Regions from separate parts of the Vibrio algicola genome, predicted to be linked through region 2. Evidence: riboswitches for the same ligand, from Rfam matches in the RefSeq annotation. Region 2 holds a riboswitch; each other region holds the start of a gene.
What was found. Region 2 has a riboswitch for thiamine pyrophosphate ahead of thiC (phosphomethylpyrimidine synthase ThiC). Riboswitches for the same ligand answer to the same signal wherever they lie in the genome.
Positions count from the first base shown of each region.

Region 1: another riboswitch for thiamine pyrophosphate. It lies ahead of thiD (bifunctional hydroxymethylpyrimidine kinase/phosphomethylpyrimidine kinase); the one in region 2 lies ahead of thiC (phosphomethylpyrimidine synthase ThiC).
Region 3: another riboswitch for thiamine pyrophosphate. It lies ahead of thiB (thiamine ABC transporter substrate binding subunit); the one in region 2 lies ahead of thiC (phosphomethylpyrimidine synthase ThiC).

Region 1 covers NZ_CP045699.1:1,221,023-1,230,975, forward strand. The annotation lists gene GFB47_RS05655 (zinc transporter ZntB) at 1-751, shown strand, start outside; gene GFB47_RS05660 (DMT family transporter) at 896-1,792, shown strand; gene GFB47_RS05665 (sterol desaturase family protein) at 1,966-2,772, opposite strand; TPP riboswitch at 2,861-2,959, shown strand; gene thiD (bifunctional hydroxymethylpyrimidine kinase/phosphomethylpyrimidine kinase) at 3,057-3,932, shown strand; gene GFB47_RS05675 (ABC transporter ATP-binding protein) at 3,941-4,693, shown strand; gene GFB47_RS05680 (ABC transporter permease) at 4,686-5,486, shown strand; gene GFB47_RS05685 (ABC transporter substrate-binding protein) at 5,515-6,462, shown strand; gene thiM (hydroxyethylthiazole kinase) at 6,514-7,356, shown strand; gene thiE (thiamine phosphate synthase) at 7,400-8,065, shown strand; gene GFB47_RS05700 (dicarboxylate/amino acid:cation symporter) at 8,304-9,608, opposite strand.
Region 2 covers NZ_CP045699.1:61,470-71,422, forward strand. The annotation lists gene GFB47_RS00280 (voltage-gated chloride channel family protein) at 1-1,029, shown strand, start outside; TPP riboswitch at 1,111-1,208, shown strand; gene thiC (phosphomethylpyrimidine synthase ThiC) at 1,330-3,288, shown strand; gene thiE (thiamine phosphate synthase) at 3,288-4,574, shown strand; gene GFB47_RS00295 (HesA/MoeB/ThiF family protein) at 4,606-5,355, shown strand; gene thiS (sulfur carrier protein ThiS) at 5,442-5,642, shown strand; gene GFB47_RS00305 (thiazole synthase) at 5,647-6,450, shown strand; gene thiH (2-iminoacetate synthase ThiH) at 6,460-7,572, shown strand; gene GFB47_RS00315 (aminopeptidase P family protein) at 7,667-9,460, opposite strand; gene tsrA (H-NS-like global regulator TsrA) at 9,736-9,953, shown strand, end outside.
Region 3 covers NZ_CP045699.1:2,258,942-2,268,894, forward strand. The annotation lists partial or broken gene rapA (RNA polymerase-associated protein RapA) at 1-1,597, opposite strand, end outside; gene GFB47_RS10265 (PhoH family protein) at 1,919-3,346, shown strand; gene GFB47_RS10270 (hypothetical protein) at 3,840-4,238, shown strand; gene thiQ (thiamine ABC transporter ATP-binding protein) at 4,262-4,981, opposite strand; gene thiP (thiamine/thiamine pyrophosphate ABC transporter permease ThiP) at 5,021-6,634, opposite strand; gene thiB (thiamine ABC transporter substrate binding subunit) at 6,722-7,693, opposite strand; TPP riboswitch at 7,824-7,933, opposite strand; gene GFB47_RS10290 (flavin prenyltransferase UbiX) at 8,145-8,810, opposite strand; gene mpl (UDP-N-acetylmuramate:L-alanyl-gamma-D-glutamyl-meso-diaminopimelate ligase) at 9,162-9,953, opposite strand, start outside.

The sequences.
Region 1 (9,953 bases), 1.2 Mb from region 2:
TGATACACGCCCTCGTTTTGAACAATATGAAGATGGCTCATTTTTGCTCATCTTACGAGGGGTGAACCTGAACCAAGGCGCGAAACCCGATGATATGCTCAGTATTCGACTGTTTTGGAAAAATAATTGCTTAATCTCCACCAGAAAGGTCTCTTCCAAAACCATTAGCAGTATCCGCAATGCTTTACTTAAAGGCAATGGTCCTAAATCGTTGCCGCATTTATTAATGGCGATCATTAGTGGTTTAAACCAGAATATTGAAAAGTTTTTAAACCAAACCGAAGAGCGATTGTTTGAATTAGATGAAGTGGAACATGATGACAACGAACTGCATTTGATTCATAAGCGGATCCTAAAATTACGCCGCTTTCTAAAACCACAACGTTATGCATTAAATGATCTGGTTGAAGCCAATATTAACGAGATTAGCTCGGTTGAAACTCATAGTTGGAACGTGCTGGATACCACTACGCGCTTAACCGAATCGATGGAATTTTACTTGGAGCAGATCCAAGTAATGAAATCGGAAATTGAACAAGAGCAAGCAGAAAAAATGAACCGAAATACCTATTTATTTACCATAGTGGCGGCGATATTCCTGCCATTAGGTTTCTTAACCGGTTTGCTCGGGATCAACATTGGCGGCATGCCTGGGGTCGAAAACCCAATCGCGTTCGCTATTTTTTGTGCCGCGCTGGTTGTTACCTTGATAGGGGAATTATTGTTGCTTAAGTGGTTGAGATTCTTTTAATTAACCAATAATTACAGTGTCACCTTTTTATGTGGCGTCAAAGTAACACAGCAATCTTACAATGCAAAAACAAGCCTGACTTTGGCTTGTTTTTTTTTATGTTTGGGTTAAGTTAACGCTACATTTTTTGTGTAGATAATTATCATGCCCGTTCAAAATAAAAACATGTTAGGCGCAATGTTGGTCATACTTGCCACCTTATCTTTAACCTTAAAAGATAGTGCCGATAAATATCTGATATTACATGGCTTTCATCCAGTACAAATGGTGTTTTTCCGCTTTACCATCCCATTTTTATGCATGCTTATCTTTATGCCCAAACAAACCAAGACGGCTATTTTAGCCACCAATGGCAAATTGCTGATCCGCTCGGCATTGTTTTTGGTGTGCGCCATTACCTCAGTAATTTCTTTGAAATACATTCCGCTTGAAGTCTATATCATCGTTGTGCAGATGGGCAGCGTGGCCTACATGTTAGGTGGGGCGATTTTCTTTAAAGAAACCCTAACACCGGTCAAGATAATCGCCACGTTATTAGGCTTTGCTGGGGTGGTGATCGTGATGAATCCGACCGATGTTGGTGGTTTACATTTAATCTACTTATTGCCATTAGTGATCGTGGTTGCCAACACCGGTTATAACTTGCTGACCAAAACCATTGATTCGAGCGTGTCGTTTATTTCAATTTTTATTAACTCGTTTTTTATTTTGGGTTCAGTCTCAACCATTCTTTTGATAGCGCAGCCAGATATGTGGATCTCCCCAACGATGGAATCCATCCCTTATTTCATCACCATTCCTGTGGTCACGATTGTGTCACAACTGTGTTTGATTAAAGCAATGAAGATAGCGGATGCCTCACATGTCGCGCCATTCTTTTATTTCCAGATCCTGTTTGCTTGTATCTTCGGTTACTGGTTATTCGATGAACTACCGACTATTTTCACTCTCGGTGGTGGGGCATTTATTGTTGCGGCAGGGATTATCATCACTTATGCCAATTACAAACCGAACAGAAATAAATCAAAACAAGTACAGTAACCATAAAGGCTAACATTGACTGATTATACCAATTCGATTGAATATTTGATCAATTGGAATACGCCGAAAAGACGCTGATCCGTCCTTGGTCGCTTGAGAAAAGGCCATCCATGGCCTTTGACACTTTTCTCTGTACTCAATTTTGAACGATCATTTAATTGATACAATTGATATTACTTTTGATGCGACTCATCTTTTCTAAACGGCTGAGTTAGCATCTTGAGCAAACCTTGTTCCTGTGGTTGCCGAAAGATTCCTAATCCAATTTTCATATCTCGGTGGCCATCTTTTGGCTCAGCAATATAACTGCCAAAACAACGATCCCAAATCGATAAACAAAAGCCATAGTTACTGTTGGTTTCGTTTAAGTGCACCGAGTGATGAATACGGTGCATATCTGGCGTGACAACGAATTTACGCAGCAGGGCATCAAACTTCAAATTCAAACGCACATTACTATGATTAAACATGGCGCTGGCGTTTAAAATCACTTCAAATAGCAGTACCGCAATGGGTGAAATGCCTAATATGACAATAGCCGCTATTTTTACCCACATCGATAACCAAATTTCAATAAAGTGAAAACGCGAACCTGTGGTGGCATCGATATCTTGATCGGAATGATGGACGCGATGTAAGCGCCATAACAACGGGATTTGATGAAACAAACGATGTTGCCAATAAATAATACCATCAAGTAAAACAATCGAGATTAATACTTCAATCGGCGACGGCAACTTGAGCCAGTGAAGTAACCCCCATTGATGCTGAGTTGCAGTAAAAGCCACTCCCATTGCCAAGAAAGGTAAAGTGAATGGCAGTAGTGCGCCGTTTAATGCCACAAATCCCAAGTTATTTAACCAACGAAAATTTTTGGGTTGTGTTAAGGCTTTACGGGGACGTTGTATTTCCCATACGGCCATAACAAGTAGTACTAAAATAAAGCACACCAAACGGATTAAGGTTTGGTTGTTGGTCATAAAATCGGTCATATAAATCGCTTAATCGATGATGAAGGCATAATGCCTTAGTACTTTACATTAGTTTGCCAAGCCATTACATTAACAAACATATTAGTCGGGGAGCCGCAAGGCTGAGATCACTACTGTGAGACCCGTTGAACCTGATCCAATTAACATTGGCGTAGGGAACTAACTTCGGATCGCCACACTGCTTTTCTCATTGTTGACCGATATTGGTTTTTCAAAACGAGATACCAGCTTGAATCGAATTACTTCCTTGCCATCAATAGGAAGTTGTCGAAATGTCAAACACCAACAAGCCATTATCCCATCACACTCCAAGATCTACGCTTAATGCGGTTTCATCAAATATTGCCAATGTGCTCACCATTGCCGGCTCCGATTCTGGCGGTGGCGCTGGGATTCAAGCCGATATAAAAGCTATCTCCGCTACTGGCAGTTTTGCTTGTTCAGTTATTACCTCATTAACCGCGCAAAATACGCAAGGCGTGAGTGAAATATTGGCGGTTAATGCTGAATTTGTTGGGCTGCAATTGGATGCGGTTTTCTCTGATATTAATATTTCAGCTGTCAAAATTGGCATGTTAAATGACGCCAGTGTGATCAAAGTGATTGCGCAGAAATTACAGCAATATCAACCACAATATGTGGTTTTAGATCCGGTCATGGTTGCGACCAGTGGTGATGCGCTAATTGAAAAAGCGGCCATTCAAATCTTAGTCGATGAGCTTTTTCCTTTTGTCACCGTGCTCACCCCTAATCTTCCTGAAGCCGCGCTGTTATTGGGCTGTGACACGCCAAAATACGAATCTGAGATTGAAGCATTCATCCACAAGTTGCAGTCACATCCTAGATTTAAACAAGTCAAAACCTTACTTAAAGGTGGGCATTTCACCGGTGAGCACAGTTGTGATTGGCTGATTGATGGCAATAAGATCACTCGGTTTTCTCATCCAAGGATAGCCACTAAAAACACTCATGGTACAGGTTGCACGCTATCTTCTGCCATCGCCTCTTATTTAGCACAGGGTATGCCATTAAGTGAGGCAATTAGCCAAGCGAAAATGTATATATCTGACGCACTGACGGCAGCCGATCAGCTTACTGTTGGCAAAGGTTCAGGTCCGGTTCATCATTTTCATGCTTTTTATGGTTAGGCTAAATCATGATTAATATTGATAAGTTGACCTTTCAGTTTGAACCTCAACTACCAGCAATTTTTGAAAACTTAACGGTTGGGTTCAAAGCAAAAAGTTGGACCTGTTTATTAGGTAAAAGTGGTTGTGGCAAAACAACGTTATTAAAACGAATCGCTGGTTTTGAGCACAAGGGTTGCGTACAGAGCGGAAATATAGGTTCTGGAGATCCGCACCGTTTAGATCCTGTCGCGTATATGGGGCAGCAAGATTTATTATTTCCTTGGTTAGATGTGCTGCATAACGTGTGCCTAGAGTCGTATTTAATCTGTGGCAGCATAACCAAAACACAAATTGAGCAAGCCACACAGTTACTGAATAAGCTAGGTTTATCTGGTTATTCTCAGCATTTTCCACATCAATTATCGGGCGGAATGAGGCAGCGAGTCGCCATCGCCAGAACCTTAATGCAAGATAAACCTGTGGTATTAATGGATGAACCTTTTGCAGCGCTTGATGCGGTCACACGCTACGAGTTACAAAAGTTAGCTTGTCAGTTATTAAAAGATAAAACCGTGTTGTTCATTACTCATGATCCACAAGAAGCATTGCGAATTGCTGACCGAATTTTAATTATGAAGGGCACGCCGGCAAAATTGCATGAGGTTGAATTCCACTCGACAAGCTTCCCCCCAAGAGAAACCAGTGCTGAATTGGTTCTAGCCCATAATCAATTATTGCAACGGTTGAGTATTGATAGCATGGAGCAAGCCCATGAATAGTCTTTCAATCAACAAAACAACAAATCCCACTATCAAAACATCATCAAAAATTGCCATGGTGGTGCAAATCGTGACCACGACATTGGTAATACTGTTGTTATGGCAAGCTACCGTGTCGTTGTTTGCTCTGCCAAGTTACATTATTCCTACACCAATCGAGGTTGGCAAAGCATTAGTCGAAAATGCCGATGTACTTCGTGCCAACTCTTTGGTGACGTTACAAGAGATTCTCTTGGGGCTACTGCTAGGTCTGGTGTTTGGGGTGATGTGTTCATTGATTTTATTACTTAATGCTACCGTCAACCGTTGGTTATTACCTTTGCTTATCATTAGCCAAGCGATCCCCGTGTTCGCACTGGCACCGGTATTAATGTTATGGCTAGGTTATGGCATGGCGTCCAAAGTCGTGATGGCGGCAATCATTATTTTTTTTCCAATCACCACTTGTTGTTATGACGGTTTAAAAAACACACCCAAAGGTTATTTAGAACTGGCGCAAACTTTCCAACTGACTAAATGGCAAACCTTACTCAGAGTGAAACTGCCATCGGCATTACCGGCGCTGGCGTCTGGCTTACGAGTGGCGGTGGTGATCGCACCGATCGGGGCCGTGATTGGTGAATGGGTTGGCGCGAGCGCTGGGCTAGGTTATTACATGTTGCAAACTAATGCCCGAATGCAAGTGGCTGATATGTTTGCAGGTTTGTTTATTTTATCGATTATGACGGTCGGGCTGTATTTTTTGACTGACCGTTTGTTACATCATTTCATTCATTGGCCGAACCAAGGCTAAAAACTTATTTAGATTAAAAGGAAAGCATATGCCTCGTATAATCGCAGCAAGATTTAAACACATACTATTCGCCACCGCTTTACTCACTATTACTAGTCAAGCTTACGCCAATGACAAACTGACTGTGATGCTAGATTGGTTCGTAAATCCCAATCACGGCCCGATCATCATTGCACAGCAACAAGGACTATTTAAACAAGAAGGATTGGATGTCACCATTCAAGAACCAGCAGACCCAACATTACCCCCTAAAATGGTTGCGGCAGGAAAGGTAGATATGGCTGTCACTTATGAACCTAATTTTGTGATGGATCTTGCTCAAGGTTTACCGCTGAAACGTTCGGCAACCTTAATTGCGACCCCTTTAAATACAATTTTAACTTTAGATAACGGTAAAATTAATTCAGTCCAAGATTTAAAAGGTAAAACGGTTGGTATCGCGGTGGCTGGTACTGAAGATGCAATGGTGGGTACCATGTTGCGTCATTCAGGTTTAAAGCTTAGTGATATCAAGATGGTAAATGTGGGATGGAATTTATCGGCGTCATTAGCCTCAGGCAAAGTCGATGCAGTGTGGGGCGGGTTGCGTAATTTTGAGCCGAATCAACTGGCAATTGAAAAGGTAAAAGTAAAAGCGTTTTATCCAGAAGAGCACGGCGTACCAAGTTATGAAGAATTGATTTTTGTGGTAAGCCAAAACAGCAAAAAAACGGCCGCCATCGCGAAATTTAATCACGCGTTAACCTTGGCAACGCAATATATCGTTAATCATCCTGACCAAGCTTGGAATAGTTTTAAATCGTACAACCCTAAAACATTAGATACACAGCTTAATCAACACGCTTGGGCTGATACTTTAACTCGTTTTGCATTGCGCCCAACCGCGGCAGATGTTCAGGGTTATAAAGCATTTGCTGATTTTATGTATCAAAATAAAGTGATCAAAACAGCGGTCGATCCTACTCCGTATTTATAATTTTGTGGCGTTAATTACTCAAACTCAAATAAGCATTAAAGGGCTCAATAAATGACAAACTTTACTGGCAAACCTGTGGTAGCAAAGCAATTTATTTCACAACAACTCGATAGATTGCGCCTCAATAAACCTTTAGTGGTGAGCATCACCAATTATGTGGTGATGAACAATACCGCTAATGCTTTGCTGGCAATAGGGGCATCACCGATCATGGCACACAGCCGCGATGAAATGGCAGAAATGATGAGCTTTACTGGATCCTTGGTGATCAATATCGGCACATTAGACTCGATTTGGATTGAACGGATGCGTTTTGCGATCACCCAAGCCAATCATTATCAAAAGCCGATTGTTATCGATCCTGTAGGTTGTGGGGCCAGCAAATTAAGAACTACCGTCGCTCGCGAATTTTGTGACTTGGCGGATAAACTGATTGTACGAGGCAATGCTTCTGAGATTATGGCGCTAGTCGGTATTGATAGCCAAGTAAAAGGGGTGGATGCTCAAGATCCAAGTGAAGCCGCAATGGAGGCTGCGCATAAAGTGATTGCGCAATACCAAGCCAATCATGTTGTGATCTCTGGTGCAGTTGATTATGTCGTGCATCAACAGCAAACATTTCAGTTAAGCAATGGTGATAAATTGATGCCGCAAGTAACAGGAATCGGTTGTACTCATAGTGCCTTAACCGGTGCATTTGCCGCGATTGATTTTGATAATGCAGGCTTATGTGCTACTGCGGTATTAGGTGTAGCAGGCGAACTGGCCGCACAACAAAGTACTGGCCCTGGCAGTTTACAAATGCATTTATTCGATAAGCTCTACCAACTTGATCAACTGGCATTGATCAATACATTGAAATGCCAGCCATATACCGGCCTTACTGCATTGTGATGTGACATCCACTGAGAATAACAAAACAAACTATAGGCTAATAATGAATGCTATTAATCGTTTCGACTATCCACTTTATTTAGTGACCGATGAAACAACGGAAGGAGAAAGCTTACGCCATATCTTGCTGCAAGCATTACAAGGTGGAGTTTCAATCGTTCAAGTGCGACATAAAGATCATAATATCCAAACATTTATTCAACGTACTCAAGTAACCAAACAAGTGATTGATGAGTTTAACCAACAGCAGATAAAACTTAACCTCAAACCAGTACCATTAATTATTAATGATCGCGTTGATGTTGCATTGGCGGTAAACGCAGATGGGGTGCATTTAGGTCAATCGGATATGTCTGCGGTGCTAGCAAGGCAGATCCTTGGCCCAGATAAAATCATAGGTTTAACCGTTGAAAACCAGCAACAATTATCACAAGCCCAGACTCTTCCTATCGATTATTTAGGCATCAGTACTATTTTCAACACCGCAACAAAAACCGACACCCAGTATCAATGGGGTATTAAGGGACTGACTGAAGCGGTACTCGACAGTGATTTACCGTTAGTCGCCATTGGTGGGATCGATAAAAGTAATATTGTGAGTATTGCAAAAACCAAGGTCGATAGTATTGCATTAGTGTCGGCAATCTTTGCTGCCGATTCTCCTAAAGAGGCGACAATCGAGTTATTAGCTTTAATACAAAGTAGTTAAAAGAGGCGGTACTGTATCTATAACTAGTAAACCACTTAATACCTGATCAAGTTGAATCCGCCGAAAATACGCGGTCCCATCCTGGTCGCTTGAGAAAAGGCCATCCATGGCCTTTTACACTTTTCTCTGCATTCAATTTGTATAGGTTATAAAATTACTGGAATTGGTATAAAAAAAGGCCTTAAGACACTGATGTACTAAGGCCCTAGATAGTGCAGGATTAAACGTTTTAAATAACTTAAGCCTTGTGCTTCAAATCAATCTCAATTCTGCCTGCATCTGGATCATTAAACAGATCAACATCCAGTTCATTTTCAGATTTAGCCACAATACAAGTCACTACACTATCACCAGTAATATTCACCGCAGTGCGGATCATATCTAGTAGACGATCGACGCCCATAATCAAGGCAATACCTTCTAATGGTAAACCAACTTGATTAAGCACCATCGCAAGCATAATTAGACCAACACCAGGAACACCCGCGGTACCAACTGAAGCTAGCGTTGCGGTTAAGATCACCGTCATGTAATCGCCAATGCCTAAATCGACATTAAAAGCTTGAGCAATAAAGGCTGTCGCCACACCTTGCATGATAGCGGTACCATCCATGTTGATGGTCGCGCCTAGAGGGATGGTAAAAGAAGCGATCTTATTACTGACACCAAAACGATGTGTTGCGGTTTCCATCGTAACTGGAATGGTGGCGTTAGAAGAGGCGGTAGAGAATGCAAACATGATCGCATCTTTCATTTTCTTCCAAAAAACCAATGGATTTAAGCCCGATAATACTTTGAGCAAAATACTATAAGTAATAAACGCATGGATAAGCAGCGCAGCAACTAACACTAAGAAGTAAGCGGCAAGGTTCGCAATGGAATCTAATCCAAGGCCAGTGAACAGTTTTGCCATTAAGAAGAAGATACCGTAAGGCGCGACTTCCATAAGTAGCGTAACCAGCTTCATAATTACGATGTTTACGTCACTGAAGAACGTTGAAACACGTTGCCCGGCTTCGCCTGAAAGACTGATCGCAACACCAAATAACACCGCAAACACGATAACTTGAAGGGTATTGCCTTGCGACATCGCTGCCATTGGGTTAGTTGGGAACATATCAACAATCACTTGTCCTAACGATGGTGCTTCTGTTGAAGTAAAAGATGCGGCGGATGATAAATCTGCGCCAGAGCCTGGATGAAGAAAGATCCCCATAACCAGCGCTAAAGAAATCGCTAGGGCGGTGGTACCGATATAAAAAGCTAAGGTTTTGCCACCTAATCGGCCTAAAGTGGTGATGTCTTTTAAGGAACTGGTACCACAAACAAGAGAAACAAAGACAAGAGGGATAACTAGCATTTTTAAGCTGGCGATAAATATTTTTCCGCCGACATCAAATAAGCCTTCGACTAAATATTCATTGATAAAAGTGTTGTTACTAAAAAAGGATTGGATAATAAAACCGCATAAGATACCGGCAACCATACCAGTAATAATTCGTGCGGTTAAAGAGCGTTTTGATTTTTTGTTGTCGTTCGTCATGAACAAATCTCCATTAGGTTACTTTGTACAACTTTCAAAGCTGGATCAGACTAGCAGACAAAAAGCAACTTGTAGTCAATTAGTAACAAAATATACCTAACCCGTGTGATTTTGATCACTAAATATAAGCCAATAGCGAAAAATAACAGGGAATAAGTTGCTAAAAAGTTACTTTATCGTGATTTAATGTTGATATGGTACGAAAGGTTAACATTTTGTGGTGCAGTTTCGCTAATCAGAGGAAATATACCACTTAATGGAGACTAAAAGCGGTGAGCGGAATACATCAGGGGGGGGCATACTAATCGAAATAAACAGAACAAAGCGGATAGATCAAAAAAGCCT
Region 2 (9,953 bases):
GCAGGACGTGAAGGTACTGCGGTTCAGATTGGTGGCGCTGCTTCTCAATGTTTTGCAAAATGGTTTAAGTTATCACCATCAGACACTCGTCTACTGCTAATTTCAGGTATTGCGGCTGGTTTTGGCGCGATATTTGGCACGCCATTGACGGGGGCTATTTTTGCCTTAGAAGTGCTAGCAATTGGCCGCTTGAAGTATGATGCAATTATTCCGGCATTATTTGCTGCTATTATTGCCGATACTGTTTGTACTGCACTGGGTACGCACCATACTCATTACCGGATTGATTTTTTAGAGTCTTTTAAAATGCTCGATCATGTTGTAAAGGTTGATCCACTTTTGCTTTTAAAAATCATTGTGGCTGGGGTTGGTTTTGGCCTCGCCGGATACTTATTTGGTGAGTTGACCCATTCATTAAAAGACTTTTTTAAATTAACGCTTAAAAATCCATACCTGATTGTCTTTATTGGTGGTGTTTTAGTTATTTTAATCACTAAGTTGATTGGTAATTACGATTACACTGGTTTAGGGGTTTATAGCAGCCGTGAAGGCGGGGTCAGTATTGTTTCAGCCTTCCACCAAGGTGGTGCAGAGTGGTATAGCTGGATACTTAAATTAGTATTGACCGCATTAACGCTATCGGTTGGGTTTAAAGGTGGTGAAGTGACCCCTTTATTCTTTATTGGTGCGACATTAGGTAATTCTTTAGCTTGGGTTTTAGGGGCGCCACCTGAATTATTTGCCGCACTGGGTTTCATCGCTGTGTTTGCAGCGGCAACCAATACTCCGCTGGCATGTACTATCATGGGGGTTGAGCTATTTGGTTCTGAATACATACTCTATTTTGCTATTGCGTGTTATACCGCTTATTACTTCAGTGGGCATACTGGTATCTACTTATCTCAACGAGTCGCGGTGCCCAAATTGTTTGATCTAGAAGGTGAGGCTCCTTTTGATGGGAAAATTGGTCAATTAAGAGAGACTCACTCGAGTTTATTTGGATTATTAATTAACAAACTTAAAAAATAGTGCTTAACATCACACTTTTTGGTTTTGTTAGTTATTAAATCTAAAATAGCTTGCTGAATATTTAAGCACTAAATATACTCTTCTGACTTGTCGGAGTGCCATAAGGCTGAGACCGCGTTGCGGGATCCGTTGAACCTGATCAGGCTAATACCTGCGAAGGGAACGAGAGAAGAGTAATTTTCTTATATTACCCATCTATAAATGTAACTGTGAATCCACAGATCTGCATTCTTGTGCATCAAATCCGTCAAGCATTTACTCCTTCGGGAACTATAACTCTAAAAGTTAAAGGAAAATGCTATGTCGTCAAGTCGTAAACAAGCTCGTATGGAAGCTAAAAATTTCATTGAGTCACTTTCTGTACAACCATACCCAAACTCAGAAAAAACCTATATCCAAGGTAGCCGCACTGACATTCGCGTCCCTATGCGTCAAATATCACTAGCAGATAGTTTGGTTGGAGGGAGTAAAGAAAAACCATTATTGTCTCCTAATGAGCCCATTCAGGTCTACGATACTTCCGGTCTTTATACCGATCCAACTTACCAGATAGATCTCCATACTGGCTTGCCAAAGCTAAGAGAACAATGGATTACTGAGCGCGACGATACTGAAACGTTATCAGATGTCAGCTCCACGTTTGCCAAGCAAAGATTAGCCGATGACACCTTAGATAATCTTCGTTATGGCAACTTACCTAGAATTCGAAAAGCCAAACCAAACCAATGCGTCACTCAATTGCATTACGCGAGGAAAGGCATTATTACCCCTGAAATGGAGTTTATTGCCATTCGTGAAAATATGGGTCGTCAGAAATTTGGGGATGAACAGTTAAATCAGCAGCATCCTGGCAATAACTTTGGCGCTAATTTACCAAAGGAGATCACCCCTGAGTTCGTACGTCGAGAGGTGGCGGAAGGGCGTGCGATTATTCCATCTAATATTAATCACCCTGAATCAGAACCTATGATCATTGGGCGTAATTTCTTAATTAAGGTGAATGCCAATATAGGTAATTCTTCAGTTTCTTCATCAATCGAAGAAGAAGTAGAGAAGTTGGTGTGGTCAACACGTTGGGGCGGCGATACTGTAATGGACCTTTCGACGGGACGTAATATCCATGAAACGCGAGAGTGGATTTTACGTAACAGCCCAGTACCAATTGGAACGGTTCCGATGTACCAAGCATTAGAAAAAGTGAACGGTGTCGCTGAGGACCTTAATTGGGAAGTGATGCGAGACACCTTAATTGAGCAAGCTGAGCAGGGGGTGGATTACTTTACTATTCATGCTGGCCTGTTACTTCGTTATGTGCCGATGACGGCTAAGCGGGTGACTGGGATTGTTTCTCGTGGTGGCTCGATCATTGCAAAGTGGTGCTTAGCTCATCACCAAGAAAGCTTTCTTTATACTCATTTTCGTGAGATCTGTGAAATTTGTGCCAAATATGATGTAGCACTTTCACTGGGAGATGGCCTACGTCCAGGTTCAATCGCTGATGCCAATGATGAAGCGCAATTTTCTGAACTGCGTACATTAGGCGAGTTGACTAAAATCGCATGGCAATATGATGTCCAAGTGATGATTGAAGGTCCTGGGCATGTTCCTATGCACATGATCAAAGAGAATATGGATGAGCAGTTAAAGCATTGTCATGAAGCTCCATTTTATACTCTAGGGCCATTAACCACCGATATTGCACCAGGTTATGATCATATCACCTCTGGTATTGGTGCGGCGATGATCGGTTGGTTTGGTTGTGCGATGTTGTGTTATGTCACCCCAAAAGAGCACTTGGGTTTACCAAATAAAGAAGATGTAAAAACAGGGCTTATTACTTATAAACTTGCTGCTCATGCTGGCGATTTGGCCAAAGGTCACCCTGGCGCACAAATTCGAGATAATGCCTTATCGAAAGCACGCTTTGAATTTCGTTGGCATGACCAATTCAATCTTTCTCTTGATCCTGAAACTGCACTGGCTTTTCATGATGAAACGCTACCGCAAGAATCAGGTAAAGTCGCTCATTTTTGCTCGATGTGTGGCCCTAAATTTTGTTCAATGAAAATATCGCAAGAAGTGCGTGAGTATGCCAAAGACACCAAACAAGTAGCCGCCGATCAAGCGATTGATATTAAAATGCTCAATGATCCATTGGAAGGAATGAAACAAAAATCGGCCGAGTTTTTAGCGACAGGTTCAGAGTTATATCATCCTGCTAAATCGGATCTCGATGAAGAATCTGAGCTGGAGGTTTAATGGTACATATAAAGCTACCCTCACAACAACAAGCTCTGACTTCAATGATCACCAATTGTTTATCTGCTGCAAAGCAGGTAGGTTTTGCGATTGAAGATATAGCGATAAGTCCTGGTCATTGCGAATACATTGCTGTTATTGATCAGGATCAGGCGACATGTTATTCGGTTTTGCATGATGCGGTGCAAGATCCTTCGAGTATTAATAATGCAGACCGTTATCTATTGTATTTGAATGGGCAACCTCTACCAGAAATATTGAATGATAAAACGCTATATATTGATGCTTACTTTGAGGGTGAGTTACATGATGTATGGTTGAATGCAGAACAAGAGTATCGTGTATTACGCTCCTCACATGTTATAGCTCCTCTACATAGTGAGCGTCATCTTGCGTGGTTTTTTACGTGCTTAAGTCTCGAGTTCTCGCTTCAAGATGCATTGATGCTAGCCCGTGCTGCAATGACTGTACCGTTACCTCACAGCAGTATGAATAAATTACGCGAACCAGATTCGAGTGTTTCACGTGAAACATGGCCAACAGAACGCTTTTTATTCCCGACACCATTAATAATGGTTAATGAGCGAAGTGCTAAATTTAATTGGAACTGTATTGAGAAGCAATGGTTTGATTATCAACCAATAGAGCGTGATAAATTTAACTTGTACCCAGTGGTGACTCATTACCGTCAAATCGAAAAATTGTTGATGCTAGGAGTTAAAACAGTTCAATTGCGAATAAAAAACCCGCTTCAGAAAGACCTAGAAGAGCAAATTAAACATGCGGTCGCATTGGGCGAAGAACATGATGCACAGGTGTTTATCAATGATTATTGGCAATTGGCCATAAAACATCAAGCTTATGGTGTACATCTAGGCCAAGAAGATCTGCAAGTGGCCGATTTGAAATTAATACAGCAAATGGGCTTACGTTTAGGACTCTCTACTCATGGATATTATGAGGTATTAAAAGCGGCACAATTTAACCCGAGTTATATTGCACTGGGGCATATATTTCCGACACCGACGAAACAAATGCCATCGAAGCCGCAAGGGGTCATTAAGCTTAAATTATATCAACAGATGATCAGCAGCTTAATGCCTCATGAACCGACGGTGGCGATTGGTGGTATTGACCTATCTAACGCAAAACAAGTTTGGCAATGTGGTGTGTCGAGTTTGGCAGTTGTACGTGCCATTACCGAAGCTCCTGATATACAATTAGCCATCAATCAATTTGCACAAATTATGCAGGAGGATCTGGCTGATGTTGCCGAACCTGCATAGTTAATAATTAAGCTTCAATCTAAGGCTATCTATGAATGATTTACAGTTTCATCGCTATCAACGTCAAATTATGGTTCCAGAAGTTGGGGAGTCGGGTCAGGAACTTTTATTGGCAAGTAAAGTTTTGATTGTTGGTTGTGGCGGTTTGGGTTCATCGGTAGCTTTATATCTTGCTTCGGCTGGTGTGGGTCAGTTGGTGGTGGCGGATGGTGATAGCGTTGAGTCTTCTAACTTACAACGCCAAGTGATTTATAGAGAATCCGATATTGGTGTTAATAAGGCCAAATCGACCGTTCATCAAATTAAACAACTTGATTCACAATCAAAAATCCGTGCAGTTGAATCATTCTTACAAGATGAAAGACTAAAACTTGAAGTGATGATGGCGGATGTGGTGTTGGATTGCAGTGATAACTTCCCAACTCGGCAAGCGGTAAATAAAGCCTGTGTTGAATCGGGCACACCTTTAATTTCCGGCTCGGCAATTGGGTGGGTTGGCCAATTGATGACGTTTGATTTTAGGCAAAGTAAACAGCCTTGTTATCACTGTGCGGTTCCTTACCAAGATAATAGCGCAGGGTTAAAATGTTCTGAAAATGGTGTGATCGGACCGGTTGTCGGCACTTTAGGTAACCTTCAGGCATTAGAAGCAATCAAACTGATAAGCAACAATACCAAGCTAAAGCCTAACGTTTTAAATTTATTTGATGGTCAAACGCTAGCTTGGCAAAAATTTAATATTAGCGTGGATCCTTCATGTCCAGTTTGCTGTCATTTATAAAGATGAAAGCCCTCTAACAGAGTTTAAGACTAGATAAACGGCAGATATGGAAGAGGAGGGACACGTTCAAATTTCTAGGATAGAAGATGAATATAATGGTCAATGAAGAAGTGGTGCTACTGGATGGTGTGACTTCTGTGAGTGGCTTACTCACACAATTAGAAATTGAAATAAACAATATAGCGATTACGGTAAATCACACCATCGTCCCACATTCTTGCTGGGACGAATTTGAGATTAATAGTGGTGATCAAATTTCTCTTTTCCAAGCAATAGCAGGGGGCTGAGTGAATGATATCTTCCACAATTGTGAAACCTAATACTTCATCAGATAGTCTAGTTATCGCCGATAAGATTTTTTCTTCTCGCCTTTTTACCGGAACGGGAAAGTTCGCCAATCAATCAATAATGGCCAATGCATTGGAAGTTTCAGGAACGCAACTTTGTACAATGGCATTAAAACGGGTCAATATACATAACCAAGATGATGATATTTTAAAGCCATTAATCAATGCAAAAATTAATTTATTACCCAATACCTCGGGCGCCAAAGGGGCGAAAGAGGCGATTTTAGCGGCTGAATTAGCGCGAGAAGCTTTGGCGACTAACTGGCTTAAATTAGAGATACATCCCGATCCTAAATACTTAATGCCTGATCCAATAGAAACCCTAAAAGCCGCAGAAGAATTAGTAAAGCGCGGTTTTGTCGTCCTACCTTACTGTCATGCCGATCCAGTTCTGTGTCGTCATTTAGAGCAAGTTGGATGTGCCGCAATCATGCCATTAGGTTCGCCGATAGGGTCCAATAAAGGACTAGCATCGAAAGATTTTCTCGAAATTATTATCGATCAAGCAAACATTCCGGTGATTGTCGATGCGGGAATTGGCGCGCCATCTCACGCAGCTCAAGCAATGGAATTGGGTGCAGATGCGGTACTGGTTAACACTGCGATTGCCTCTGCCAACGATCCGAACTTGATGGCAGAAGCATTTAAACTTTCAGTACAAGCGGGCAGAATCGCTTATCTTGCGGGATTAGCTGCGAGTAGTCATCAGGCGGTTGCATCAAGTCCATTAACCTCTTTTTTATCTTAGGAGTGGGTGATGAGCTTTATTGAACATTTTAAAAAATTAGATTGGGATAATATTAAGCTGTCGATATACAGCAAGACTGCGGAAGATGTAGAGCGAGCGCTAGGCAAAAATAAGCTTGATCTGGAAGATTTTAAAGCGTTAATCTCGCCGGCGGCCGAAAGCTATATCGAACAAATGGCGCAGCAATCTTATGCTCTCACTCGGCAGCGATTTGGTCATACCATGGGTTTTTACATCCCACTTTATCTATCGAACTTATGCGCCAATTCGTGTAGTTACTGTGGTTTTTCTATGGATAATCGCATCAAACGCAAAACATTAAATTTGAGTGAGATCAGCAGTGAAATCCGTGCGATCAAAGCGATGAAGTTCGATAGTGTTTTATTGGTAACCGGAGAGCATGAAACTAAGGTTGGAATGAAATACTTTCGCCAAACGCTACCCTTAATCAAGCAGTCATTCAACTATCTAGCCATGGAAGTCCAGCCGCTTGAACAGCATCAATACGCCGAATTGAAAACCTTAGGTTTAGATGCGGTGATGGTATACCAAGAAACCTATCATCCTTCTACTTATGCTCAGCATCATTTACGCGGCAATAAACAAGATTTTTATTATCGATTAGACACCCCTGATCGGCTGGCAAAAGCAGGCATCGATAAAATAGGCATTGGGGCTTTGATTGGCTTAGAAGAATGGAGAACAGATTGTTTTTTCACTGCGACCCATTTGCAGTATCTTGAAAAACAGTACTGGCAATCACGTTACTCCATTTCTTTTCCAAGATTAAGACCGTGCGAAGGTGGTGTTCAACCTAAATCAGTCATGACAGATAAACAACTGGTACAGCTGATTTGTGCTTACCGCTTGTTTAACCCTCAAGTTGAATTGTCATTATCGACACGTGAATCGCCACAGTTTAGAGATAATGTTTTAGCGTTAGGGGTTACCAGTATTTCTGCAGCCTCCAAAACACAACCTGGGGGTTACGCTAATGCCGATGTTGAGTTGGAGCAATTCGCCATCAGTGATGAGCGTTCAGCGCAACAAGTAGAAGCGGCGGTAAAGTCGCGAGGATTTGAAGCTGTATGGACTGACTGGCATTCGGCTTACTCTGGTTAGTTTGAATGTTTCACGTGAAACAATAAGGCCTAACATTAGCGATAATGTTAGGCCTTTTTCATTATTGTTTTAATAGTTACTATTTTCGATGATATTAATCGGCGTAACGTAATGGTTGGGTTGCGTGTTGCAGCCAGATTTTAACCTCACTATTCACGAGTGGGCTTAAATCATCCCACACTTTCTGATGATAATCATTGAGCCAAGTGAGTTCTGGACGATTGAGCATATCAACATTGATCGCTCGCACATCAATAGGACAACGGGTTAGAGAGTGCAATCCAAGCAGTTCCAGATCACCATTGGTTTCAACTGGATTAATTAACTCTAGGTTCTCGATCCGAATACCAAATTCATCGGTACGGTAATAACCGGGTTCATTTGAAACTACCATGCCCGCTTGCAGCGCCACACCATTATACGCAGGTGAAATACGCTGAGGGCCTTCATGCACACTTAAGAAGTGACCGACACCATGACCGGTACCGTGATCATAGTTATAGCCTTTTGCCCATAAAAATTGGCGGGCCAAAACATCCAGTTGACTACCTGTTGTGCCTTTGGGAAAGCGAGCACTGGCTAAAGCAATGTGACCTTTCAGCACTAAAGTATATTGTTGCTTCATAAATTCTGAAGGTGTTCCAATCGCAATAGTGCGAGTAATATCTGTGGTGCCATCTTGATATTGGCCACCAGAATCAACTAAGTACAAACTGTTTAAACTTAGCTTCCCAAACTCAGATTGATCGGCGTGATTGTAATGACACATTGCTGCATTGCTGCCTGCCGCTGAAATAGTATCGAAACTTAAATCGGCCAGAGTCGGATCTTGTTCGCGACATTGTTGTAGTTTGGTCGCTAACTGATCTTCATCATGCAGTCGACCACTCGCAACTTCTTTATCTAACCAACATAAAAAAGAAGACATCGCCACGCCATCTCGGACATGACAATTGATCATCCCTTGTGCTTCAACGTTATTTTTACAAGCTTTAGGTAATAGACATGGATCCGCGGCAGGATGAATGATGGCCTTGTGCTTATTCAATATCAGTGAGTACCACGCATTAGAAGTACTTGGATCGACTAATACTTTTTTAGTCGCCAATGAGGCTAATACTGTTTCAAGTTGCAGAGGAGAGTGAACACGTACATTGGCTCCAACATGTTGGGCGAAATTGTCTGGTACACGAGAGGGATCAATAAAGAAATCAACGCTACCATTTTGATGAATGATCGCTTGGCTTAATAGTACCGGCAGGCGAGAAACGTCTAAGCCACGAATATTAAGTAACCAGCACACCGAGTCTAATTGCGTCAATAAAGCTGCATCAAGGTTATCATTCACTAGAATATCAGCAATTTGTTGACGCTTGTCTGCACTTGATTGTCCTACCAGTTCAAGATCCATTAAACGCATTGATGATTCAATAGGATCGGGACGATCTTGCCAGATAACATCAATCGGATTGTGATCTAAGCTGATCAGCTGCAGTTGTTGTGATAACTGAACTTCGGCTTTCTCAAACCAAACCGCAGAGTGCATTTTTGGATCGATAGCAAGGCGTGCACCTTGTTTAAGATTTTGACTTGCCCATTGCAGAGGTGGTTGTTGAATTAGATGATGATAAGAGAAAATATCACTTGGTGCTTGTTTAGTGACTTGAATGGTATATCGACCATCGACAAAAATAGCCGCCTGATCTTGAGTGATGATTGCGGCACCGGCTGATCCGACAAAGCCCGAGATATAAGCAAGCCTTTCATTATGCAGTGGAATATATTCGCCCAAGTATTCATCTTCGTGAGGAATGATAACTGCATCGAGGTTGTTGTTGGTTAACCATTGGCGTAAAGCTTCAATGCGATCTGAAATGTTAAGTGACATGTTTTATCCTTAATATAATGTGCAACTTCTAATTCATCTATTTATTTTTATGTTTCAAATATAACCTGATTAATCTTAACATTATCTCCTTATTGTTAAAGCTAAGCTTGTAGCAGATCGAGTACTGGACATAATAAGAAGGTATATTTCTACGTAGGGAATCTTAATCATTCATCACCAATATAATTGATAATTTAATTTGCCAAAAACAATATGAAGCGTATATTTGACAACTCAAAAAATAAAAACCACCGATACGGAAACTTGAATCGCTTATGTCTATTACCACTTATGAAATGGCTCGAATCTTAGAGCAATTAGAAGAAAGCCCAGAAAAAGTCATGTATGGAAAGTTACTAGCTGAACTCGGCAATCAAAGTGAAGAGCGCATTCGCAGCGCCGCTAAGCAGCTGCCATTAGAAACATTACGAGACATCATCTATCAATTTCAAACAGTCCTTGAATCGCGTAAAGATGAAAATATTCAATTGAT
Region 3 (9,953 bases), 320 kb from region 2:
CGTTCACGCAAGGCTTGTTCCAGTTGCAATGCCGTCGTGGCACGCGAAGCGATCACTAAGATTTTTTCTGAGCGTTTGGCTAACACTTTATCTAGCAGCCAACTGACCCGTGGATCAAAATTCCACCAAGAGGATTTATCGCCTTCAAGATCTTGTAGGATTTCTTCTGGATACAGGTTTTTCAATGCTTGAGTGGCTTCTGGCAACTCGCCATCCATCATTTTAGCCACTCGCATTGCACGGGTATATTGCTCAGGCATTGGCATTTCAAGTAAATGCACATTACGCGTTGGGAAACCTTGGATCGCGGCGCGGGTATTACGAAATAAAATACGCCCAGTACCATGACGATCCATTAGGTTATCAATTAACTCTTGGCGAGCTAACGCTTTTTGCTCTTGATCGAATTCTTGCTTGGAATGGCAACCATCTAAAATGCGGAACAGTGGCTCAGCATCTTGCTCCGAAAGCAGTTCTGTAATGCTATTTTTTTCATCATTGGTCAGTGATTTTCCAGACTCTAAACTGGCAACCGCTTCGGCTACTGGCGCGTATTGCTGCTCTTCTTTAACAAACGTTGGATAATCAAAGAAACGATCAGGGTCAAGCAGGCGCAAGCGAGCAAAGTGACTCTCATGCCCCAAGTTGTTCTGGGGTGGCGGTCAGTAGCAACACACCAGCAATTTTAGCGGCTAACCCTTCGACCATTTGATATTGACGACTTGGCGCATCGTTGCTCCACTCTAAATGGTGTGCTTCATCGATCACTAATAGATCCCATTGCGCGGCCAAAGCTTGCTCATAGCTTCGATTGCTTACGCAGAAAATCTAATGAACATAAGACATATTGCTGGCTATCAAACGGATTACCCGATTCCGATTCCGACTCAACGCAACGCTCTTCATCAAATACAGAAAAATGCAAATTGAAACGGCGCAGCATTTCCACCAGCCATTGATGTTGCAGTGTTTCTGGCACCACAATCAAAATACGCTCTGAACGGCCACTTAGGACTTGTTGATGGATGATCATCCCCGCCTCAATAGTTTTGCCTAGCCCAACTTCATCGGCTAGCAATACGCGTGGCGCATGACGACGACCGACTTCATGTGCAATATAAAGTTGATGCGGAATAAGACCGGCGCGCATGCCACACAGACCGCGCATTGGGCTTTTATGTTGCTGGTATTGGTTTTCAAGCGCGTGGTAGCGCAACACAAAATTATCCATACGCTCGATTTGACCGGCAAATAGTTTATCTTGTGGCTTATTAAAGCGAATTTGGTTATTTAAAAAGATTTCACGTAGCGCTACATCGGTTTCTTCGTTGTCTTGACGAGTCCCAATGTAAGTCAATACCTCGCCATCAAGCTGTAAGGATTCTACTTTTAAGCTCCAACCGTGCTGGCTTTCAATCACATCACCAACGTTAAAAATCACACGAGTGATCGGGGCGTCACTGCGGGCATACAACCGATTTTCTTCAGAGGCCGCAAACATCACAGTCACGGTACGCGCATCTATCGCCACCACCGTACCCAAACCTAAATCACTTTCTGTATCACTAATCCAACGCTGACCTAACGCAAATGCCATGTAATCGACTACCTCTAACCAAAATTGTTATTCAATACTGTATGTATTTTAGTTCCAAGCTTTGTGTTTTTCTTGTAAAAATGGCTCTTTTACAAAAATAAAACCCACAATTCACCTGTTGATAAAAAAGCTGCACATCTTACTGCACAGCGTCTTTTTTATCACCTTGAATCGCATTAATATTTGCCGACTGACATAAAAGTGTCACCATTTCACCGTTATTGTGTCATGGCGCTAAAAATGTCAGGAGGAAAGCCAAAATCTTGCTTATACTCAAAAAGAACATGGCTAACCTTTCGTATTGCGAAAAATGGAGAAGTTATGGCAACGACCCAAAAGACACTCATCACCCCAGCCGACCACGATACCTCATCGCGTAAAATATTTGTCCTTGATACCAACATCCTGCTACATGAACCTCACGCGATTTATTCCTTCCAAGAACACGATGTCGTTATTCCCATGACGGTATTAGAAGAACTTGATCGCATTAAAGACAGTAAACGCGATGTGGCGCGTGATGCTCGAGTGGCGATCCGTGGCTTAGAAGCGATTTTCCACGACGCCACGCCAGATGAGATCTCCCAAGGCATCCCATTTGGGAAAAATGTTACCGATAAAAGCCAAGTCAGTGGCACCATATCAATACTGGCCGATTACGATATTCAAGACAGAGATAAAGCCTTTGCCGATAAAATGGGTGATAACCGCATCCTTAATGGGGTACTGGCACTGCAACATCGCCGAGCGCCGCGCGAAGTTATCTTGATCACCAAAGACATTAATATGCGCTTGCGGGCTAAAGGCGCGGGTATTGAGCATGTGCAAGATTACCGCAGCGATCAATTAATTGATGACGTGCAGTTTCTCACCAAAGGTTTCACCGAATACCAAGGCAACTTTTGGGATAACTTCAAGCAAGTCGAAAGTAAAAACTGTGGCAGTAAAACCTTTCATACCGTTGCTCGTGAAAACCTAGAGCCTACTTATATCAATCAGTATTTAATTGATGAAGATAGCGACTTTGCAGGTCGAGTGGCCGAATTAAGCCCAACGACCGCCAAGATAAGAGATTTAGGTCGAGAGCATTTATTGCACCGACAAGCATGGGATATTCACCCCAAAAATATTTATCAAGCCATGGCGATGGATGCCATGCTCGACCCCGATATTGATTTAGTTATTTTAACCGGTGCGGCCGGCAGTGGTAAAACTCTGTTAGCGATGGCTGCTGCCTTGGAAATGACGATTGAACGCAAGATGTTCGATAAGATCATCGTGACCCGAAACACGCCAGATATTGGTGAGGCGATTGGTTTTTTGCCCGGCACCGAAGAAGAAAAAATGCTGCCTTGGCTGGCCGCGATCACCGATACCCTAGAAGCGTTGCATAAAAACGACCACAACACCGAGGGCTCGCTTAAATACATTTGCGATAAAGCCAACATTCAATTTAAGTCGATAAACTTTATGCGCGGACGTTCGATTCAAAATGCATTTGTATTGCTCGATGAGTGCCAAAACCTCACCGCCTCACAAATAAAAACCATTATTACTCGTTGCGGTGAAGGTACTAAAATTGTCTGTTCGGGTAACTTGGCGCAAATTGACTCCACTTATTTAACCCCTGTGACTTCAGGGTTAACTTATATGGTAGAGCGATTTAAAAGCTTTGAAGGCAGCGTTAACGTGCACTTAAATGGCGTAGTACGCAGCCGTTTAGCGGAATTTGCCGAGGAGAATTTATAACTCATTATTAATAACGGTGTTTTTATATTGACATTACATGTATCACCCCAAGTAATCATCATTTAACTTGGGTGATACTCTTACTTTATTCTGTATTAATTGTCACAGACTACAGAGGTAAAAACTCATTATTTAGCACTTAATTAAAGCGTATAAAGTAAGGCAAACATATAATATCAATCTTATATAATTTCATATTGTTATGAAATAATCATATAAATAAACATCTTATAGAATTAAACACTATTATCTGTACATGTTCATACATTGTAAAATGTTTGATTTAATATCATCACTGGCGATATATTCGAGCCAAGTAACATAACACACAGTAAGATGCGAAGGATCTCACCTTGCGACCCATAGCCCAAAGAATATTGGGAACATGATTAATACAATAACCGTGAGATCAAAACATGAATAACGATCACCCCTATTATATTTTATTGAAAAGCTTTCTGCGTTTTTTATTCTTATGTGCATTGCTTGCTTTTTGATCCGCGAACTCGATGGATTATTTGACCTTATTTCTCATGGTTTTTGGGTGTACCCTGCTGCTATTGTTGCTGCCAGTTCTATTATTTATGCATTAAAACAAAAACAACAAACCATAGAAACCTTCTGCTTATTCGTGCAAAGCCACAACTTTATTTCAATGTGTTTAGGCATGGGGGTTTTATTTGTGTTCTCTCGCCTTTTTGGCATGGGATCATTATGGGATGGTTTAATGCAAGCCCACCCAGAAAGAGCGGTCAAAAACGTCGCGGAAGAAGGCACTGAAATGTTGGGGTATATGGTTATTTTCATTTCTTGCGTTTCTTATTTAGTCGATTTTAGCCATCAAGAAATAGGCGAGAAGTTATCGCAACTTCAGACTCATCATCACAATTAAAATACCACGATCTAAGCAAGTGCCTAATAACCACTTGCTTTAATAAATGCAGCTAAATGAGGGTTGGGATGCAACTCATCTAAACTCGTAATTCGGCCGTGTTCACTGACCTTACCTTGCTCCATAAAAGCAAAATGGGTAGCGATCGCTTTAGCATCGGTTAAATGGTGCGTCACCATCAATACCGTGATTGAACGTTCCCGTGCAAGCCTTGCCACCAGCTGCAACATTTCTTCCCGCAAAATAGGATCTAAAGCTGAAAACGGTTCGTCTAGCAGCCAAATCGAATGCGCTTGAACAAAGCACCTTGCCAATGCCACCCGCTGACGTTGTCCGCCAGATAACTGCTCCGGTAGTCTATCTAATAAAGTGTCTAACCCAACTTGTTGCGCCGCTTGTTGTACTTGCAGCTTTTGAGCTTGAGTGAGTTTAAGCCCAGGATGCAAACCCAGACCAATGTTTTGCCGCACGCTTAAATGACTAAATAGATTATGCTCTTGAAACAGCATTGCCAGCGGTCTTTCGTAAGGCGCTAATCCTACAACCGACGAGCCCTGAACTTTAATATCACCTTTTTTGGGTTCAATAAAACCGGCGACCAAACTCAACAAGGTCGATTTACCCGAGCCACTTGGCCCCATTAATGCCATGATCGCGCCTTTTTCAACAACTAAGTCAAAATTAAAGGTTTCCTCTTGGTAATCATAAATGACCTGTTGGATGGAAATAGCAGACTCAAGCATGTGGCAACTTCTTCTTAATCAATAAGCAAATAAATAACCTTAACGACTGCCGCGTTTGAACACGGTTTCAATTAAAGCAAAGCATAATACGCTAAATAGCAGTAAACATAGGGACACCGCCGCGGCCGCATCCATTTGGTAACTGCCTAATAATTGGAATAAATATAATGGTAAAGTGGTAAAGGTTTGATTACCAAATAATGACACCGCACTTAAATCTCCCATCGAAAACATAAAGCTGATTGAGAAAGCATGTGCGATCGGTTTATTCAGTGCCCGCCATTCCACCAAGCGAAAACGCGTCCAACCAGTCATGCCTAAAGTTTGACATAAAAATTGGTATTGCTGCGCCGTTTGTAGCATAGGCTGCGACAAGGTTTTAATAATATACGGCAGCGCCATCAAGCTATTTACCAGTATCACCACCCAAAAAGCGAGGCTAAATACATCGACTTGATCGCGTAATAATAAAAATAATCCGGTGCTGATCACAATGCCGGGCGTAACTAAAATAATGGTCCCCATCAATTCCAACCGTCCTGCTCGCGCGGGTAAGCCTTTTAGATGCCAAGCTCGGCTAGTAAATAAAATCGCGATCCCCATCAATAATGCCAATGAACTGGCTAATGTTGCTACTTGAATCGAAGCGCTTAACGCTTGCCAAAATTTCTCATCTTGCAATATGGTTAACGATTTGGGATTTAAGCCTTGCCATATCACCATCAATAAAGGCGGAAGCACTAACAGCATCGCGCCACCAATCCAAGCTGCATCCCAAATTTTTGCGCGATGACTGGTAGAAAATAAGGCCACTCGCTGCCTTTTCTCTTTAGCATGATGACTGACACTGCCGCCAGAAGAGCTCGGTACGCTGTTACTAAAACGCAATAAAGTTAAGCTCAACACGCCACACAATAACATTTGCCATAAGGCTAAAATCGCCCCCGCCTGCAAGTCAAAATCAAACTTAATCGCTTGATAGATCGCCAGTTCAATCGTGGTCGATTTGGGGCCTCCCCCCAGCGCCATCACCGCCGAGAAACTGGTAAAGCACAGCATAAACACCAAACCCGCCACTTGTGGTAATTGCTGACGCATGCGCGGCCATTCAATTTGTCGAAATTTTTGCCAATCGTTCATCCCCAAATGTGCGCACAGCTTATGTTGCTCATTGGGGATCGACTCTAGCGAATGCAATAATAATCGACTGGCATAAGGCAGGTTAAAAAACACATGGGCGATTAAAATGCCATTTAATCCGTAGATAGAAAAAGGTAAGCGCGCATCAAAATACCGGAAAATATCCGCCACAATACCGCTGTTACCAAAGATGGCGACAATACCAAACACGCCTACCAGCACCGGCAAGACTAAAGTTGAAGCGAAGATCTTTAGCAGCAGAGCCTTGCCTTTAAACTCGCGACGAGAAAGAGCATGCGCTACCGGAATTGCGAAACCAACACTCAATAAGGTTGAAAATAAAGCCTGATAGAAACTGAAAAAGGTAATGTGGCGATAATAAGGATCGGACAAAATCCAACCCAAATTTAACGTTGGGGCGTGTTGAATTAATGCCATCACGGTTGAGCACACAAATAGCCCAATAGTAACCGCAACCAGTAAGCCTAACTTCGGCACTGACACATTAACCACCTAGTATCACCATCATAAATTCACCTTTTCGATTTAACCTTATTCCGCTTTATTTTTATTTCGCTTTATTCTTATTTCGATTGGTTGCTATTCAGATAACGCCATTTGCCATTCACGAGTCCAGCTTTTCAACTGTTTCGCCACCACTTGAGGGTCGAGTGACAGCATTTTCGTTGGCACGCTCAGTTGCTCATAACCTTTAGGCAGGGCTATGTTGGTAACCGGATACATCCAATTCCCCGTCGCCATTACGGATTGGAAGTCATCGCTTAAAATAAACTGCATAAACTGATCGGCCAGTTTTTGATGGTGGGAGCTTTTCACTTTAGCGGCCAATTCAATCTGAGCGTATTGTCCTTCAGCAAAGTTAGCTGCGGCGTAATCTTGATTGTTTTCAGCAATAATGTGATAAGCAGGAGAGGTACTGTAAGACAACACCATATCGCTCTCGCCTTTTAAGAACATCGGGTATGAATCAGACCAACCTTTACTCACCGTCACCGTTTTCTTAGCTATCTTTTGCCACGCATCCGCTGCTTTATCCCCATATACTGATTTTACCCATAACAGCAAGCCTTGACCGGTGATCGAGGTACGCGGATCTTGGTAAATAATATTAAAATCATCACGTTCCACCAGCTCTTTTAAGCTTTTCGGTGGGTTCTTCATTTTGGTTTTGTTGTACACAAAAGCGAAATAGCCGTAATCGAATGGGACGAAGTAAGGGTTGTCCCAACCACCAGGAATGGTCACTTTAGAAGTGTCTACATCATGTTTGGCGAGCAATCCGGTTTGCTGTGCTTGCGCCATAATATTGTTATTTAACCCTAACACTACGTCTGCTTTGGTATTTTTTCCTTCTAAACGTAAACGGCTTAATACTGAACCACCATCATCGAGCGCGACAAAATTTAACTGACAACCGCATTGGGCTTCAAAGGCCGTTTTAATTTTAGGACCAGGGCCCCAATCGGAAGTAAACGAGTCGTAGGTATAGACGGTAAGGGTTGGCTTATCAGCGGCTTGCGCACCATTAGAAAGTGATAACAATAAAGGCAAACTGAATGCAGCTAGAATCGCTTTCGGTTTAGTTGTCACTTTATTTTTACGTTTTGGATTGTTGCTCGAAATAGAGGTGGTGTCGTTCACTAGAATATCCTTTTTAGTGAGCGGCACAGGAAAGTAAGTAGGGAGATCCAGACTCAATTCCTACGCCAGCATTATCTGGTTCAGGTACACGGGTCTCTTAAAAAGATCTCAGCCGAATCCGTGTTTGATTCAGCTCCCCGATGAGTATTTTCAATCTGATTGTATTGAGTTAAGCATTAATAGGCTAGTGATAATACCAATTCCATTTAATATTTGATCAATTTGACTACGCCGAAAAGACGCTGATCCGTCCTTGGTCGCTTGAGAAAGGCCATCCATGGCCTTTGACACTTTTCTCTGTACTCAATTTTTAACGATCATTAAATTTATGGAATTAGTATAACCTCAAAAGATAACCAAATTAATGATTGTCACGTTGATCATAACCCCAGCGCGGCACTAAGCCTTGTTTAATACCTAGGTGATCTAATATTCTGGCCACCATAAAATCAATTAGATCTTCAATGGTTTTAGGCTGATGGTAAAAGCCAGGCGCTGCTGGCATTATGGTGACGCCCATTTGCGACAGTTTATGCATATTTTCTAAGTGCAAGGTGGAGAATGGCGTTTCACGAACCACCAGCAGCAATTGGCCACGCTCTTTCATCACCACATCGGCGGCTCGTTCAATTAAGTTATCTGACATGCCGTGCGCAATCGAGGCCACACTGCCTGCCGAACACGGGCACACCACCATTTGTTTTGGCGCGGCCGATCCTGAAGCCACTGGCGAGAACCAATCTTCTTTACCGCACACAACCAACTTATCACTATCAATCAACTGATCTCGCTGACTATTTAAGTGGGCCAGTAAGGTTTGTTGCGCCGCTTGCGGGCCACTGGGTAATTTTAAACCATGCTCGGTTGCCATCACTACTCGCGCGGCAGACGATATTAATAAATACACGGTGTAATCAGCCGCCAGTAAGCACTCAAGTAAGCGCAAACCATACGGTGCACCCGAAGCTCCGGTAAACGCTAAGGTTATATGTTTGCTACTTGAATGGGGTACGTTAGGTTGAGACATCTCGCGCTCCTTAATTTCTGAACTTGGGTGAGTTAATCATACCTATCAAAGTCATTAGCTGATTAGATAGTTACTACGATTGGTATTAATACCGTTGCTCGCTAGATTGTCGATATAAGCGGCTCAATAAATTTGAATATTCCGAAAAGATGCTGACCCATCCATGGACGCTTGAGAAAAGGTCATCCCTGACCTTTGACACTTTTCTCTATAATCAAATTCATCGACCCTAGTACAATTGGCATGTTCATCGAAACAAAAGGATCATCACGACCTTTTTACCTACCATGATCTTTTTACTTATGATGTGCCTGTTGTTACTTTGAAGCTATTGCCACTTTGATGTTACTGCTACTTTGCTGCTAATGCTTGCAACAATTTGCCATGGATCCCTTCAAAGCCACCATTGCTCATTACTAAGATCTGATCGCCAGCATGGGCTTGTGCCACCACTCGCTCAACAAGTGTATCGATATTATCTTCAACAAAAGCAGTTTGTTCACATTGATCGGCGACCGATTGTACTGACCACTGGATATTATTGGGTTGGTATAACGCCACCACATCAGCATGTTTAAATGCTGCCGCTAAGGTTTGTTGATGCACTCCCATTTTCATGGTGCTAGAGCGAGGTTCAAACACCGCAATAATTTTACTGTCACCGACTTTATTGCGCAGACCATCAAGGGTTAAATCAATCGCGGTTGGATGATGGGCAAAATCATCATAAACCGTCACGTTAGCTTCAATGCCTTTTAGTTCTAAACGACGTTTCGTATTAATAAATTTGCCTAACGCTTCACAAGCAAGATCGGCGGTGACGCCAACATGTCGCGCCGCGGAAATCGCCATTAAGGCATTATTGAGATTATGATCACCGACCAAATCCCATTTCACTACTCCGCCCAACTGACCATCGAGATAAACATTAAAATGGCTGCCATCTTTTTGAATTTTTTCAGCTTTCCAGTGACCATCATCGCCTATATGTTCGAGTTCACTCCAGCAACCACGTTGGATCACATCCTCTAGGCCAGCATCATTAGTCGGGGTTAAGATCCGTCCGTTACCCGGAACAGTACGCACTAAATGATGAAATTGTCGCTTGATCGCTTCAAGATCGTCAAAAATGTCAGCATGATC